Regions from separate parts of the Streptomyces sp. NPDC029216 genome, predicted to be linked through region 1. Evidence: riboswitches for the same ligand, from Rfam matches in the RefSeq annotation. Region 1 holds a riboswitch; the other holds the start of a gene.
The links. A riboswitch is a leader RNA that binds a small molecule or an ion and turns the genes downstream of it on or off. The one in region 1 is predicted to bind glycine.
Positions count from the first base shown of each region.

Region 2: it holds a riboswitch for glycine, as region 1 does, so the genes downstream of both, gcvT (glycine cleavage system aminomethyltransferase GcvT) here and gcvP (aminomethyl-transferring glycine dehydrogenase) in region 1, are expected to answer to the same signal.

Region 1 is NZ_JBEZWL010000131.1:7,833-15,389, forward strand. It holds gene AB0F18_RS31470 (bifunctional nuclease family protein) at 1-66, shown strand, start outside; gene AB0F18_RS31475 (MerR family transcriptional regulator) at 263-901, shown strand; gene AB0F18_RS31480 (DNA polymerase IV) at 979-2,445, shown strand; gene AB0F18_RS31485 (PRC-barrel domain-containing protein) at 2,385-2,738, opposite strand; glycine riboswitch at 2,851-2,949, shown strand; gene gcvP (aminomethyl-transferring glycine dehydrogenase) at 3,146-6,031, shown strand; gene AB0F18_RS31495 (DUF5999 family protein) at 6,158-6,346, opposite strand; gene AB0F18_RS31500 (hypothetical protein) at 6,686-7,306, opposite strand.
Region 2 is NZ_JBEZWL010000085.1:17,534-25,090, forward strand. It holds gene glyA (serine hydroxymethyltransferase) at 1-1,009, opposite strand, end outside; gene gcvH (glycine cleavage system protein GcvH) at 1,027-1,407, opposite strand; gene gcvT (glycine cleavage system aminomethyltransferase GcvT) at 1,497-2,612, opposite strand; glycine riboswitch at 2,766-2,869, opposite strand; gene AB0F18_RS26270 (AAA family ATPase) at 3,141-3,764, shown strand; gene AB0F18_RS26275 (enhanced serine sensitivity protein SseB) at 3,844-4,578, shown strand; gene AB0F18_RS26280 (enhanced serine sensitivity protein SseB C-terminal domain-containing protein) at 4,642-5,382, shown strand; gene AB0F18_RS26285 (ABC transporter permease) at 5,974-6,966, shown strand; gene AB0F18_RS26290 (ABC transporter substrate-binding protein) at 7,008-7,557, shown strand, end outside.

The sequences.
Region 1 (7,557 bases):
GTGGAGAAGTTCCGCGAGTTCCTCGACCAGATCTCTCCTGAGGACTTCGGCACGGGCCCGCAGTAGGGCCGGATGTCGTCGCGGCGCGGCCCGCGTCGTCCACCGGGTACTTTCAGCCCATTCGAGTAGCCTTTCCCCGCAATGGGGTACGGGAAACCACTCTCAGGGTGATTATCACTCGGCGTGCCGAGTGTGGCGATCGTTGACGCACCCCTGGTCACTGCCTACCTTCAAGGTGGCAGGTCAAGGACGGAGGGTCGGCGTGAGGATCACGGGCGACGGTACGACCGGGGGCATCCCCGTACGGAGTGACGGTGGGCCGTCCCCGCTGCCCGGCGGCGGGGCGGGTTCCGCGCACCGTCAGCCGGCGTCGAAGCCGGTCGGACCGGTGAACGACGCCCCCGCGCCCGAGCAGGTCGGCTACCGCGGGCCGACGGCCTGCGCCGCCGCCGGGATCACGTACCGGCAGCTGGACTACTGGGCGCGCACCGGGCTGGTGGAGCCCAGCGTGCGGCCCGCGTACGGGTCGGGGACCCAGCGGCTGTACAGCTTCCGCGACGTCGTCGTCCTCAAGATCGTGAAGCGCTTCCTGGACACCGGGGTGGCCCTCCAGAACATCCGCACCGCCGTGCAGCACCTGCGCGGCCGGGGCTTCTCCGACCTGGAGCGCATGACGCTGATGAGCGACGGCGCGACCGTGTACGAGTGCACCTCCCCGGACCAGGTCGTGAGCCTGCTCCAGGGCGGCCAGGGCGTCTTCGGCATCGCGGTGGGCGTGGTCTGGCGCGACGTCGAGAACGCGCTGTCGCAGCTGCACGGGGAGCGCGTGGACACGGGGGAGACCGTGGTCGGCCACAACCCCGCCGACGAGCTCGCCGCCCGCAGGAACCGGGCCGGCTGACGCCCCCGCGGCCCGGCCGCCGGGCGCGGGAACGGAAGATCACCGCGTTGTCAGTGGCATAGGGCAGCATCGGTGCTGTGAGAACCGCGCCGACCATCCTGCATCTGGACATGGACGCCTTCTACGCCTCCGTGGAGCAGGCGTCGAAGCCCAGCCTGCGCGGGAAGGCCGTGATCGTGGGCGGGCTCGGCCCGCGCGGAGTGGTGGCCACCGCCTCGTACGAGGCCAGGCGCTTCGGGGTGCACTCGGCGATGCCGACCGCCCAGGCCCGCCGGCTCTGCCCAAACGGCGCGTACCTGATCCCCCGCTTCCTGGTCTACCGCGAGGTCAGCGAGGTGGTCATGGGCCTGCTGCGCGAGCTGTCGCCGCTGGTGGAGCCCCTCAGCCTGGACGAGGCCTTCGTGGACCTGGAGGCGGGCGGCCGGGCCTTCGACTCCGCGAGCGCCCGGGCCACGGGGGAGCGGCTGCGGGCCGACATCACGGCCGCCACGGGGCTCAGCGGCTCCGTGGGCCTGGCCGGGTCGAAGATGCTCGCCAAGGTGGCCTCCGAGGAGGCCAAGCCGAACGGGCTGCTGCTGATCGAGCCCGGGACCGAGCGGGAGCTGCTCGCCCCGATGTCGGTGCGGACCCTGCCCGGGGTCGGTCCGGCCACCGGGGAGCACCTGCGCCGGGCCGGGATCACCACGGTGGGGGAGCTGGCCGAAGCCGGTGAGGACGAGCTGGTCCGGATGGTGGGCCGGGCGCACGGGGTCGGGCTGTACCGGATGGCCCTGGGGCTGGACGACCGGCCGGTGGTCGCCGAGCGGGACGCGAAGTCGGTGTCGGTGGAGGACACCTTCGACGTGGACCTCCACGACCGGGTGCGGATCCGCTACGAGGTGCAGCGCCTCGCCGACCGGTGCGTGGGCCGGCTGCGCGGCTCCGGGCACTCGGGGCGGACCATCGTGCTGAAGGTGCGCCGCTACGACTTCTCGACCCTGACCCGCTCCGAGACCCTGCGCGGGCCCACCGACGACCCGGCGGTGGTGCGCGAGGCGGCCGCGCGGCTGCTGGAGGGCGTGGACACCACCGGCGGGGTGCGGCTGCTGGGGGTCGGTGTGACCGGGCTGGCGGACTACACCCAGGAGGACCTCTTCGCCCAGGCGCTCGGCGCGGGGGCGGAGGAGGAGGCCACCGCCCCGCAGGACGGGGCCCGGGAGACGGACGGGACCGCCGTGGGCGGTGCCCCGGGGGCTCCAGGGGCCCCTGAGGCGGCCGTGGCACCGGGGGAGGACCCGCAGGCCGCCGCCGCACGGCACTGGCCCGCGGGCAGTGACGTACGGCACGCGGTGTACGGGCCCGGCTGGGTCCAGGGCAGCGGGGTGGGGCGGGTGACCGTGCGGTTCGAGCAGCCCGGATCACCGCCGGGGCGGGTGCGTACCTTCCGGATGGACGACCCCGAGCTGGAGGCCTCCGACCCGCTGCCCCTCGTGGGGCCGGCCGGTCAGTGGTCCTCCGGCGGCGGGAGGTGGAAGTCGGCGGGCAGCGACACGTCCAGTCCGTAGTGGTGGTAGAGCTGGAGCTCCTGCTCGGGGGAGAGGTGGCGGCCCACACCGAAGTCGGGGGCGTCCTTGATCAGGGAGCGTTCGAAGGGGACGCGCAGCACCTCTCCGTCCACCTCGCTCGGCTCCAGCGGGACGAAGGCGTCCCGGCCGAACAGGCCGGTGCGGACCGCTGCCCACTCCGGGACGCCGGTGGCGTCGTCCAGGTAGACCTCGTCCACGGTGCCGATCTTGGCCCCGTTCCGGTCGAACGCCTTGCGGCCGATCAGGCTGCGCGGATCGATGTCGGTCTGCACGGTCCCTCCACATGGTCGCAGTCATCCGTAATGACTACAAAAGTGCATATTCGGATAGAGGGCCACTCGAGGGAGGGTCCAGATCCTCGCTGGTAGGCTGGGTGACGGCTGTTGACCCTGTGCGGGAGAGTCCTCCGAGTGAGCTCGACGGAGGCGCCGAAGGAGCAAATCCTCCCCGGAATCTCTCAGGCATACGTACCGCACGTGACGAGGCCACTCTGGAAAGCAGGAGCGGGTGCCCGGGCGCGCAGTGCCGGACTCCGCTCCTCACCGACGGTGAAAGCCGGATACCGGGCGACCCCCGGGACTCCGGTGAAGCTCTCAGGTTGAGATGACAGAGGGGGAGGCCGTCCGGGTGCCCGCGCCGTGGTGCCCCTCGCAGGTCATACGACCAGGAGGCCTCCGTAATGACCGCCAACCGCATTCCGCTCTCCCAGCTCGAGCGGGGCATCCCCTTCGAGCAGCGTCACATCGGCCCGGATGCCGAGGCGCAGGCGAAGATGCTCGCCCAGGTGGGCTACGGCTCCCTCGACGAGCTGACCGCCGCCGCGGTACCGGATGTGATCAAGACCGCCGAAGCGCTGAACCTGCCCGAGGCGCGGACCGAGGCCGAGGTGCTCGCCGAGCTGCGCTCGCTCGCCGACCGCAACCAGGTCCTCTCGCCGATGATCGGTCTCGGCTACTACGGGACCTTCACGCCGCCGGTGATCCTGCGCAACGTGATGGAGAACCCGGCCTGGTACACGGCCTACACCCCGTACCAGCCGGAGATCTCGCAGGGCCGCCTCGAGGCGCTGCTGAACTTCCAGACCCTGGTCGCCGACCTGACCGGCCTGCCCACCTCCGGTGCCTCCCTGCTCGACGAGGGCACCGCGGCCGCCGAGGCCATGTCGCTGGCCCGCCGCGTCGGCAAGGTCAAGGGCGGGGTCTTCCTCATCGACGCCGACGCGCTGCCGCAGACCATCGCCGTGATCGAGACCCGCGCCGAGCCGACGGGCGTCGAGGTCGTCGTCGCCGACCTGTCCGAGGGCATCCCGGCCGAGATCGCCGAGCGCGGCGTCTTCGGCGTGCTCCTCCAGTACCCCGGCGCCTCCGGCGCCGTGCGCGACCTCAAGGCCGTCATCGACCAGGCCCACGAGCTCGGTGCCATCGTCACCGTCTCCGCCGACCTGCTCGCGCTGACCCTGCTGACCTCCCCCGGCGCCCTCGGCGCGGACATCGCCGTCGGCACCACCCAGCGCTTCGGCGTCCCGATGGGCTTCGGCGGCCCGCACGCCGGCTACATGGCCGTCCAGGCCAAGCACGCCCGCTCGCTGCCCGGCCGCCTCGTGGGCGTCTCCGTGGACGCGGACGGCAACAAGGCCTACCGCCTGGCCCTGCAGACCCGCGAGCAGCACATCCGCCGCGAGAAGGCCACCAGCAACATCTGCACCGCGCAGGTGCTGCTCGCCGTCATGGCCGGCATGTACGCCGTCTACCACGGCCCCGACGGCCTGAAGACGATCGCCCGCCGCACCCACCGCTACGCCGCCCTGCTCGCCGCGGGCCTGACGGCCGGCGGGGTCGAGCTGGTGCACGGCTCCTTCTTCGACACGGTCACCGCCCGCGTCCCCGGCAAGGCCGCCGAGGTCGCCGCCGCCGCCCGCGAGGGCGGGGTGAACCTGTACCAGGCCGACGCCGACCACGTCTCGATCTCCTGCGACGAGACCACCCTGCGCGCCGACCTCGAAGCCGTCTGGGCCGCCTTCGGCGTCTCCGCGGACATCGAGGCCCTGGACGCGACCACCGCCGACGCGCTGCCCGAGGGCCTGCTGCGCTCGGACGCGTACCTGACCCACCCGGTCTTCCACCAGCACCGCTCCGAGACCGCGATGCTGCGCTACCTGCGCAAGCTCTCGGACAAGGACTACGCGCTGGACCGCGGCATGATCCCGCTGGGCTCCTGCACCATGAAGCTCAACGCGACCACCGAGATGGAGCCGGTGACCTGGCCCGAGTTCGGCCAGCTGCACCCCTTCGCCCCGGTCGAGCAGGCCGAGGGGTACCTCACGCTCATCAACGAGCTGGAGGAACGTCTCTGCGAGGTCACCGGCTACGACAAGGTCTCCATCCAGCCGAACGCCGGCTCCCAGGGCGAGCTCGCCGGCCTGCTGGCCGTGCGCGCCTACCACCGCGCCAACGGCGACGAGCAGCGCACCATCTGTCTCATCCCGTCCTCCGCGCACGGCACCAACGCCGCCAGCGCCGTGATGGCCGGCATGAAGGTCGTCGTCGTCAAGACCGCCGACGACGGCGAGGTGGACGCCGACGACCTGCGCGCCAAGATCGAGCAGTACCGCGACGAGCTGGCCGTGCTCATGATCACGTACCCGTCGACGCACGGTGTGTTCGAGGAGCACGTCGCCGACATCTGCGCCCAGGTGCACGAGGCCGGCGGCCAGGTCTACGTGGACGGCGCCAACCTGAACGCCCTGGTGGGCCTGGCCAAGCCGGGTCACTTCGGCGGCGACGTCTCGCACCTGAACCTGCACAAGACCTTCTGCATCCCGCACGGCGGCGGCGGCCCGGGCGTCGGCCCGGTCGGTGTCCGGGCGCACCTGGCCCCGTACCTGCCGAACCACCCGCTCCAGCCGACCGCCGGCCCGGAGACGGGCGTCGGCCCGATCTCGGCCGCCCCGTGGGGCTCGGCGGGCATCCTGCCGATCTCCTGGTCGTACGTGCGCCTGATGGGCGGCGAGGGCCTCAAGCGCGCCACCCAGGTGGCCGTGCTCGGCGCCAACTACATCGCCAAGCGCCTGGAGCCGCACTACCCGGTGCTCTACACCGGCCCGGGTGACCTGGTCGCGCACGAGTGCATCATCGACCTGCGCCCGCTGTCGAAGGAGACCGGCGTCAGCGTCGACGACATCGCCAAGCGCCTGATCGACTACGGCTTCCACGCCCCGACCATGTCCTTCCCGGTGGCCGGCACGCTCATGATCGAGCCGACCGAGTCCGAGGACCTCGCCGAGATCGACCGCTTCTGCGACGCGATGATCGCCATCCGCGCCGAGATCGAGCGGGTCGCGGGCGGCGAGTGGCCGGTGGACGACAACCCGCTGGCCAACGCCCCGCACACGGCGGCGGCGCTGGGCGGCGAGTGGAACCACCCGTACACCCGCGACGAGGCCGTCTTCCCCGGTGGCGTGTCCGCCGCCGAGAAGTACTGGCCGCCGGTGCGCCGCATCGACGGTGCGTTCGGCGACCGGAACCTGGTGTGCTCCTGCCCGCCGCTGGACGAGTACGACGCCTGAGCCCTCGGGCCCGGCGGCCCCTGAGGGGGCGCTGACACGGTGAAGGGGCCGGCCCCGGAGCTTTCCGCTCCGGGACCGGCCCCTTCCGTGCGTCGCGTTCGTGCGTCGTGCGTGCGTGGTGCGTGCTCAGGCCGCCGCGAGCGGGCGGTGCGGAGCGATGATCTGGCCGTCCGGCAGCAGCTCACCGGTGTCCTCGAAGAGCAGGACGCCGTTGCACAGCAGGCTCCAGCCCTGTTCCGGGTGGTTGGCCACCGGGCGCGCGGCCTCCCGGTCGGCGGACTCTGATGACGGGCAGGCAGGCTGGTGCTGGCACATGGATGCGTTCTTTCGCTGCGGTGTGGTCTGTTCGCTACGGCTCGATGCGTGATTCATGGCCGTCCCCCTGGGTCGTCCCCGCACCTGCGGGGAGGATGTCCTCAGTCTTCCCCCATGAGGGCTGCTTCGCAGGGATTTCCCGGCAGCAGTCCTCATGGATTGAGGACGCATCACTCGTGCGGGCGGTTCAAGCCAACTGCCCTGTCCTTTCGGATGGTTCGCAGCTGGTCCCGGAGGACTAGGCCGAATGGGTAATGCGGGTCAACCCCGTGGTCCGGGCCCGGGCATGCCGCGGGCGCGGCCCGGATCGCGGGCCGCGCCGTGGGCGGAACGCAGGGTTCAGGCCGCCGGGGCCGCCAGCGCGGGGGGTGCGGGCGGGGCGGCCGGGGTCAGCCGGCGGATCAGCACCGGCAGCAGCTCCGACACGGGATGCGGCCGGTACGGGGCGATCCCGGGCGGGGCCGGGGCCAGCGGCACCAGCAGGTCGGCGGCGGCGGGGAGGCCGGCGGCTGCGTCGGCGCCCACCGCCCCGTGCAGCCACAGGGTCAGCATGTACAGCTCCGGTACGGACAGCAGCCGGGGCTGGTAGCTCTTGCCGAGCTGTTCCGCCTGGCGCAGGGCGCGCTCGGTGGCGGCGACGTAGGGGCCCTCGAAGAAGTGCGAGAAGGTCCAGCCGTCCGGGGTGAGGCGGGTGTCGGCCGCCGCCACGAAGCGGTCGCCGCTGCGGATCAGGAACCGCCAGCCGGTCAGGCGGGTACGGGGCGGCCTGCCGTCGGCCCCGCGGCCGGACATGCTCAGGCGGTCGAGCACGTGGACCGGAAGGGGGAGCTCGGCGGTCATCGGGCCCTGGATCGCGCGCAGGGCCGGGGTGTGTGCCTCGTGGACGGCGGTGGGAGAACCGAGTGCCGCGAGAACGCTGCGCAGGGCGGGCGCGGGAGCCGGGGGGACATGCAGCGGCATGGTGGGTCGCCTCTCACTTGGGAGACCTGTGGTGCAGGGGAAGGTGCGGACGGCGCTGTCGCATTCTGGGGTCAGAGGTGGGCATTGGGGCAATGGCCGCGCGCCAACTCTCTGCCTCGTTTGCGGAGTTTATACGACATGTGTTCACACAGTGTTTCGGCTAGCCGTCCCGCCTATTGCCGACAAGGCGCTTACCGGTCCCGCTGTCATGGTATTCATGCCGTTCGCGCGTGAAGGAGCCGCGCTGACCT
Region 2 (7,557 bases), on a different contig from region 1:
CCTCGGCCTGCTGGCCGTCCAGCTCGGAGTTGCGCAGGTCGACCAGGACCAGGTGCACGTCGGTGCCGCCGGAGAGGACGGAGACGCCCACCTCGGTGACGTCCTGCTGCACCAGGCGCTCGGCGATGATCTTCGCGCCCTCCAGGGTGCGCTCCTGGCGCTCCTTGAACTCGGGCGAGGCCGCGACCTTGAAGGAGACGGCCTTGGCCGCGATCACGTGCTCCAGCGGACCGCCCTGCTGGCCCGGGAAGACCGCGGAGTTGATCTTCTTGGCCAGCTCCTGCGTCGACAGGATGACACCGCCGCGCGGACCGCCGAGGGTCTTGTGCGTGGTGGTGGTGACCACGTGGGCGTGCGGCACCGGGTTCGGGTGCAGACCCGCGGCGACCAGACCCGCGAAGTGGGCCATGTCGACCATCAGGTACGCGCCGACCTCGTCCGCGATCCGGCGGAACGCGGCGAAGTCCAGCTGGCGCGGGTAGGCGGACCAGCCGGCGACGATCAGCTGCGGCTTGGACTCCTTGGCGAGGCGCTCGACCTCGGCCATGTCGACCTGGCCGGTCTCGTCGACGTGGTACGGGACCACGTTGTAGAGCTTGCCGGAGAAGTTGATCTTCATGCCGTGGGTCAGGTGACCGCCGTGGGCCAGGTTCAGGCCCATGATCGTGTCGCCCGGCTTCAGCAGCGCGAACATCGCGGCGGCGTTGGCCTGCGCACCGGAGTGCGGCTGGACGTTCGCGGCCTCGGCGCCGAACAGCGCCTTGATGCGGTCGATCGCGATCTGCTCGACCACGTCGACGTGCTCGCAGCCGCCGTAGTAGCGGCGGCCCGGGTAGCCCTCGGCGTACTTGTTGGTCAGGACCGAGCCCTGGGCCTCCATGACGGCGACCGGAGCGAAGTTCTCCGACGCGATCATTTCCAGGGTCGACTGCTGGCGCACGAGCTCGGCGTCGACGGCGGCGGCGACGTCGGGGTCGAGCTCGTGGAGGGGGGTGTTCAGAACGGACATCAGGATCCCCTGGGGTGTCAGTTACCGGCGGTGAGGGCGGTGTACTCGTCGAAGGAGAGCGCGTCCTTCGGCTCCTCCGAGAGGCGCACCTTGAACAGCCAGCCACCCTCGAACGGGGCGGAGTTCACCAGCGCCGGGTCGTCCACGACGTCCTGGTTGAACTCGACGATCTCACCGGAGACGGGGGAGTACAGGTCGCTGACCGACTTGGTCGACTCCAGCTCACCGCAGGTCTCGCCCTCGGTGACCGTGTCGCCGACCTCGGGGAGCTGGGCGAAGACGACGTCACCGAGCGCGGTGGCCGCGAACTCGGTGATGCCGACCGTCGCGACGCCGTCGACGGCGTCCGACAGCCACTCGTGCTCCTTGGTGTAACGCAGCTGCTGGGGGTTGCTCATGACCTGATTCTCCTGGATGCGGTGCGGTGGATACGAACGGTGGTCTTGCGTGCCGACACGTGCGGCGAGGGGTCCCAGGGACCCGAGGGTCACTTCTGCCGCTTGTAGAACGGCAGGGCCACGACCTCGTACGGCTCATGCGTACCGCGAATGTCCACGCCGACGCCGGAGGTGCCGGGCGCGGCGTGCTCCGCGTCGACGTACGCCATCGCGATCGGCTTGCCCAGCGTCGGGGACGGGGCGCCCGAGGTGACCTCGCCGATGACCTTGCCGTCGGCGACCACGGAGAACCCGGCCCGCGGGACGCGGCGGCCCTCGGCGACCAGGCCGACCAGCTTGCGCGGGGCCTGCGTGGCGGCGCGCTCGGCGGCGGCCTCCAGGGCGGCGCGGCCGACGAAGTCGCCCTCCTTCTCGAACTTCACGACCCGGCCCAGCCCGGCGTCGAAGGGCGTGAGGGAGGTGGTCAGCTCGTGCCCGTACAGCGGCATGCCCGCCTCCAGGCGCAGGGTGTCGCGGCAGGACAGGCCGGCCGGGACCAGGCCGACGCCCTCGCCCGCCTTGGTCAGCGCCTGCCACAGCTCCACGGCGTGCTCGGGGGAGACGAACAGCTCGAAGCCGTCCTCACCGGTGTAGCCGGTCCGGGCGATCAGCGCGGGCACGCCCGCGACGGTGCCCGGCAGGCCGGCGTAGTACTTCAGGCCGTCCAGGTCGGCGTCGGTCAGCGAGGCGAGGATGCCGGGGGACTCGGGGCCCTGGACGGCGATCAGCGCGTAGGCGTCGCGGTCGTCGCGGACCTCGGTGTCGAAGCCGGCGGCGCGCTCGGTGAGGGCGTCCAGCACGACCTGCGCGTTGGAGGCGTTGGCGACGACCATGTACTCGGTCTCGCCGAGGCGGTAGACGATCAGGTCGTCCAGGATGCCGCCGTCCTCCTGGCAGATGTGCGTGTAGCGGGCGCGGCCGACGCCGACGGTGGAGATGTTCCCGACCAGGGCGTAGTCCAGCGCCTTGACGGCCTCGGGGCCGTGCACGGTGATCTCGCCCATGTGGGAGAGGTCGAACAGACCGGCCTTGGTCCGCACGGCGTTGTGCTCGTCGCGCTCACTCGCGTAGCGCAGCGGCATGTCCCAGCCCGCGAAGTCGGTCATGGTCGCACCGAGCGAGCGGTGCAGCGCGTCGAGCGCGGTCAGGCGGGGGGCAGTGCTCATGGGTGTGGCTCCCGGGTCCCAGGGCATGACATGACGAGGACGATCCTCCCCATCTGTCATCGGAACCTGAGAGGTTCGCCGAGAGTTCCCGCAGGGGGAACGTCGACTTGCACCTTGGGTGGAGCTGTCGCGCAGCTCGCTTTTCAGATCTGCCTCATCCACGCGGTACGGGGCCTGAGAGATTCAAGGGAGGTACTTGCTCCTTCGGCGCCCGGGCACGGCCATGCGGCCAGCCGGGACTCTCCCGCGCGGATTCAAGCGGCCGGTATGCAGTTGGTGTCCAGATGGCGCACATCATGCCACGGGACGCACGGAAGCGGGCAGTGGGGCCCGGAAGAACGTACGGAACGCGCGTGCCTCCTGAACCCCACGGCCCCCGGTCGGGTCCCAGCCACTGGACGGCCCGCCCGGAACCGGGACGCCGGGATTACCGTCTCTTTACACTCAGCGGGCATAGGGCCCTTCGCGGTCCGATGGGGGGAGACGATCACGGTGCGGAGATTCGGAGTGGCGACGAGTACGGGAACGGTGGACGCGACGGCCCGGGCGCGGCCCCTCGCCCCCGCCCCCGCGGCCGTCCGCACGGTCCGCGACCTGCGCGGACCGGTGCCCCGCGGCCCACGCCGGCTGAGCTTCCCCGCCGGGGACATCGTGGTCGTCTCCGGCCTGCCGGGCGGCGGCAAGAGCACCCTGATCAAGCGCGCCGCGCCGGGCGGCGGCATCGACTCCCAGGACGTCCGCGAACGCTGGGAACGCCGGATGCCGACGGCGCTCCCGTACGCCGTGTACCGCCCGCTGGTCCGGGCGTCCCACTACTGGACCCTGTGGCGCGAGCTGCGCTCCGGCGCCTCTCTGGTCGTCCACGACTGCGGCACCCAGACCTGGGTCCGGGCCCTCCTGTCGGCCACGGCCCGCCGCCGGGGCCGGCGCCTGCACCTCCTCCTGCTGGACGCCACCCCCGAGGAGGCCCTCGCGGGCCAGACCGCCCGCGGCCGCGGCGTCTCCGCGTACGCCTTCGCCCGCCACCGCGCGGCGGTGACCCGCCTCCTGACGGCGGCCGAGTCGGGCCACTCCCCGAGAGGCTGCGCCTCCACCACCCTCCTGGACCGCCGCTCGGCCGCCACCCTGACGGGCATCACCTTCACGCCGTAGCCCCCGGCCCCCCGGCGGAGCCGCCCGGTAGCCTCGGGGCGATATCCGCCACGGAAACCCACACGGAGAGCAGGGGCACATGCAGGGCAACGGCTGGCCGGCGAACGAGTTGGAACAGACGCTCGGAGCGGCCCTCGGCCGGCCCGACGCCGGCCCCCGCATCCTGGAGGCCCTCGGCCGCAGCCAGGTCTGGGTCCCGCTCCCGCAGGGCGGCGGCCCCGACAGCCACTCCCTCGACCTCCCCACCATGCTCATCGCCGGCGAGGCCTACGTCCCCGTCTACAGCTCCGAGGCCCAGCTCCGCTTCGCCGCCGGCCCCGACATGGACTTCGCGGTCGCCCCCGCCGTCGAGTTCGCCCGCGGCCTGCCCCCTCAGCTCGGCATCGCCGTGAACCCCGAGGGCGCCGTCGGCGTCCCCCTGCCCCCCGCCGCCGTCGCCCAGCTCTGCCGCGCCGGCCGGACCGAGCTCGACGGCCCCGCCACCGGCGCCCGCGTCCGCCTCTTCGAGCCCGACTGGCAGGACGACCCCGTCGACTTCCTCGCCGCCGCCGCCGAGGAGTTCCGAGCCACCGGCGTCGTCGCCGCCGCGCACCGCTGCCTCGCCAGCGTCGAGGGCAAGGACCCCGAGCTCTACATCGGTGTCCGGCTGGTGGGATGGGACTCCGGGTCCCGGACCGCCCCGCTGGAGGCGCTCGGCCGCGCCCTGGCCCGCGTACCGGCACCCTGGCCCGTCCAGTTGATCCTGCTGGAGGCCGCCGAGGACCCGGTCACGGACTGGATTCGTGAGCGCGTGCGCCCCTTCTACCTCCCGTAGCGCCGCTTAAGCTGTTCGGGACGTGGAGACGACGGGCGGACGAAGACGAAGAGGGGTAGCCGGGTGAGTGCGTCAGGCACGGCCGCGGCCGGGCAGGTCGAGCACATGCTGCGCCAGGTGACTCCCGGGCGCTATGAGAACTACGAGTCATTCCTGCGCGCCCTCGCCGAGGGCCGGCTGTGGATGCTGCTCTGGCAGGGGCAGCCGGGCTCACCGGACGCCCAGTACGGCGGCATGGAGGTCGAGGGCCTCGGTTACGCGCCCTGCGTGACCTCCCCGCAGGAGCTGGCCGCCAGCGGCTGGAACCGCGGCTACGAGGTGGTCACCGGCCGGGACATCGCCCGCGCCCTCTACCCCGACCGCTGGGGCCTGTGGGTCAACCCGCACGCCCAGGGCGGCGGCCTCGGCATCCCGTGGGCCGACCTGCGCCGGGTCGCGACCGGCCTGGACCGGATGCCGGCGGGACCGCTGCGGCTGTCCGAGCCGGCCCTGGAGCTCCCGCAGTTCTACGGGCTGCTGACCCAGCACGCGCACCGCACGCCCGCCGTCCGGTCGCTGCGCCGCGCCTGGGTGCAGCCCGCGCTGGGGTCGGCGTACCTCGCGGTCGGGCTCGACCTGTACGACGCCTCCGCGCCCGCGCTGGAATCCGTACGGGAGATGATGCGCCAGTCGGTCGGCGCGGTGCCCGAGGGGGTCCCGGTGTGCACCGTCGCGCTCGCTGACGAGCACGATCCCGTGGCCATGTGGCTACGCGCGCAGACGCGGCCGTTCTACGACCGTGAGGGGCAGGCGGCCGCCTACTGAGCCGCCGCCGGGCCGAACACCGAGCTTGTTACAGGGACATTTCCGGTATGCCCACACCGTGAGACGGGCCGTCCGGGACCACTTCAGGCCGTCGGGAACCATCGTTCCCGGCGGCCTTCGCCTTGTCCGGATTTCACCCTGGATGGGGACCCAATTGGCGTGCTCCTCCGAGGGGTTGGGCGCCATGTCCGTTTGCGTACCGAACGGACGGTCTTGCTCCGCTGAGCCGGGAGCCGAGTCCGGATAACGGGAACTCAAGCCTCAGATCACGGTTGCGCATCCATTCATCTGCGGGTCTGGCGGCTGGTCGAGCGCCCGATGAAGACTCCCCACCCAAGAGCCGGTCAGTCCTCCAGGACCCGGTTCGGCACATGGACTTCGCTTGTCGTTCCGCACAGCAGTTCCCGCACCTCCCGCACTGCCTCGCACGTCCTGCAGCTCCCGCAGTTCTCGCAGTTCTCACGCACCTCCCGGCGCGTCTCATCCGCGTTCCACCGTGTCCCGAGCACTCCGAGCGCCACTCCGCACCAACGCCGCCACAGCGGCGGGCATGGGCCGACCATCCGTCGGCCGAGAGGGGTCCCCACCACGATGACGGCACCACTGCACGACACGAGCGCGGAATCACCCGCACCCGTGTCCGTAGCCGACGTCCCTGCCAAGGCCATCGAAGGCCGCTCGCCCGGACGCATCGCCTGGATGCGGCTCAAGCGCGACAAGGTCGCGCTGACCGGCGGTGTGGTCGTGATCCTCCTGATCCTGGTGGCGATCTTCGCCCCGCTGATCGTGAACCTCCTGGGCCACGACCCCAACGAGTTCCACGAGGACCTGATCGACCCCGACCTGGGCACGCCACTCGGCTCCCTCGGCGGCATCAGCTCCGACTTCCTGCTGGGCGTCGAACCGACCAACGGCCGCGACGTCTTCAGCCGGATCGTCTACGGCGCCCGCATCTCCCTGGTCGTCGCCTTCCTGGCCGCCTTCGTCTCGGTCGTGCTCGGCAGCTTCCTGGGCGCCCTCGCCGGCTTCATCGGCGGCTGGGTCGACGGCGTCATCAGCCGCCTCATGGACCTGCTGCTGGCCTTCCCGCAGCTGCTGTTCACCATCGCCCTCGTCTCCGTCGTCCCCAACTCCGTCTGGGGCTTCGAGGGTTCGGGCGTCCGGATGGGCGTGCTCATCCTCGTCATCGGGTTCTTCGGTTGGCCGTACATCGGACGCATCGTCCGAGGCCAGACGATCTCCCTGCGGGAACGCGAGTACGTCGAGGCCGCGCGCAGCCTCGGGGCCGGCCGCGGCTACATCCTCGTCAAGGAGCTGATGCCGAACCTGGTCGCGCCGATCCTCGTCTACACCACGCTGATCATCCCGACCAACATCCTGACGGAAGCGGCCCTCAGCTTCCTGGGCGCCGGCGTCAAGCCCCCCACCTCTTCCTGGGGAAAGATGCTCTCCGACGCCGTCCCCATCTACCAGGACGACCCCATGTACATGGTGGTCCCCGGTATGACGATCTTCATCACCGTCCTGGCGTTCAACCTCTTCGGGGACGGGCTGCGTGACGCACTCGACCCCAAGGGCAGCTGAACCGCTTCTTCGATTCACCCACCTATGGAGGTTGGACAACCGTGATCCGCAGAAAGCAGGCACTCGCGATCACCGCCGTGATCGCCGCCCTGTCCCTGACCGCCGCGTGCGGTGGCGGGGACAAGACGGAAGGCAAGGGCGACGCCGACAGCTCCAAGGGCTACAGCGGCGCCGCCGACGGCGTGATCAACGCCTCCGACGCCAAGGGCGGCGAGCTCAAGCTCTGGTCCCCGCAGGACGTCGACTACCTCGACCCGGCCCGCGCCTACTACGGCTTCGTCTGGGACATGCAGCGCCTGTACGTCCGCAGCCTGCTCGCCTACGACGCGAAGCCCGGCAAGGACGGCACCAAGGCGGTCCCCGACCTCGCCGAGGCCCTGCCGGTCGTGACCAACGACGGCAAGACGTACACCCTGAAGCTCAAGGACGGGGTGAAGTTCGAGGACGGCACGCCGATCACCTCGAAGGACGTCAAGTACGGCATCGAGCGCGTCTTCGCGCAGGACGTCCTGTCGGGCGGTCCGACCTACCTGATCGACGTCCTCGACCAGGGCCAGAAGTACCCCGGACCGTACAAGGACACCGACCCGG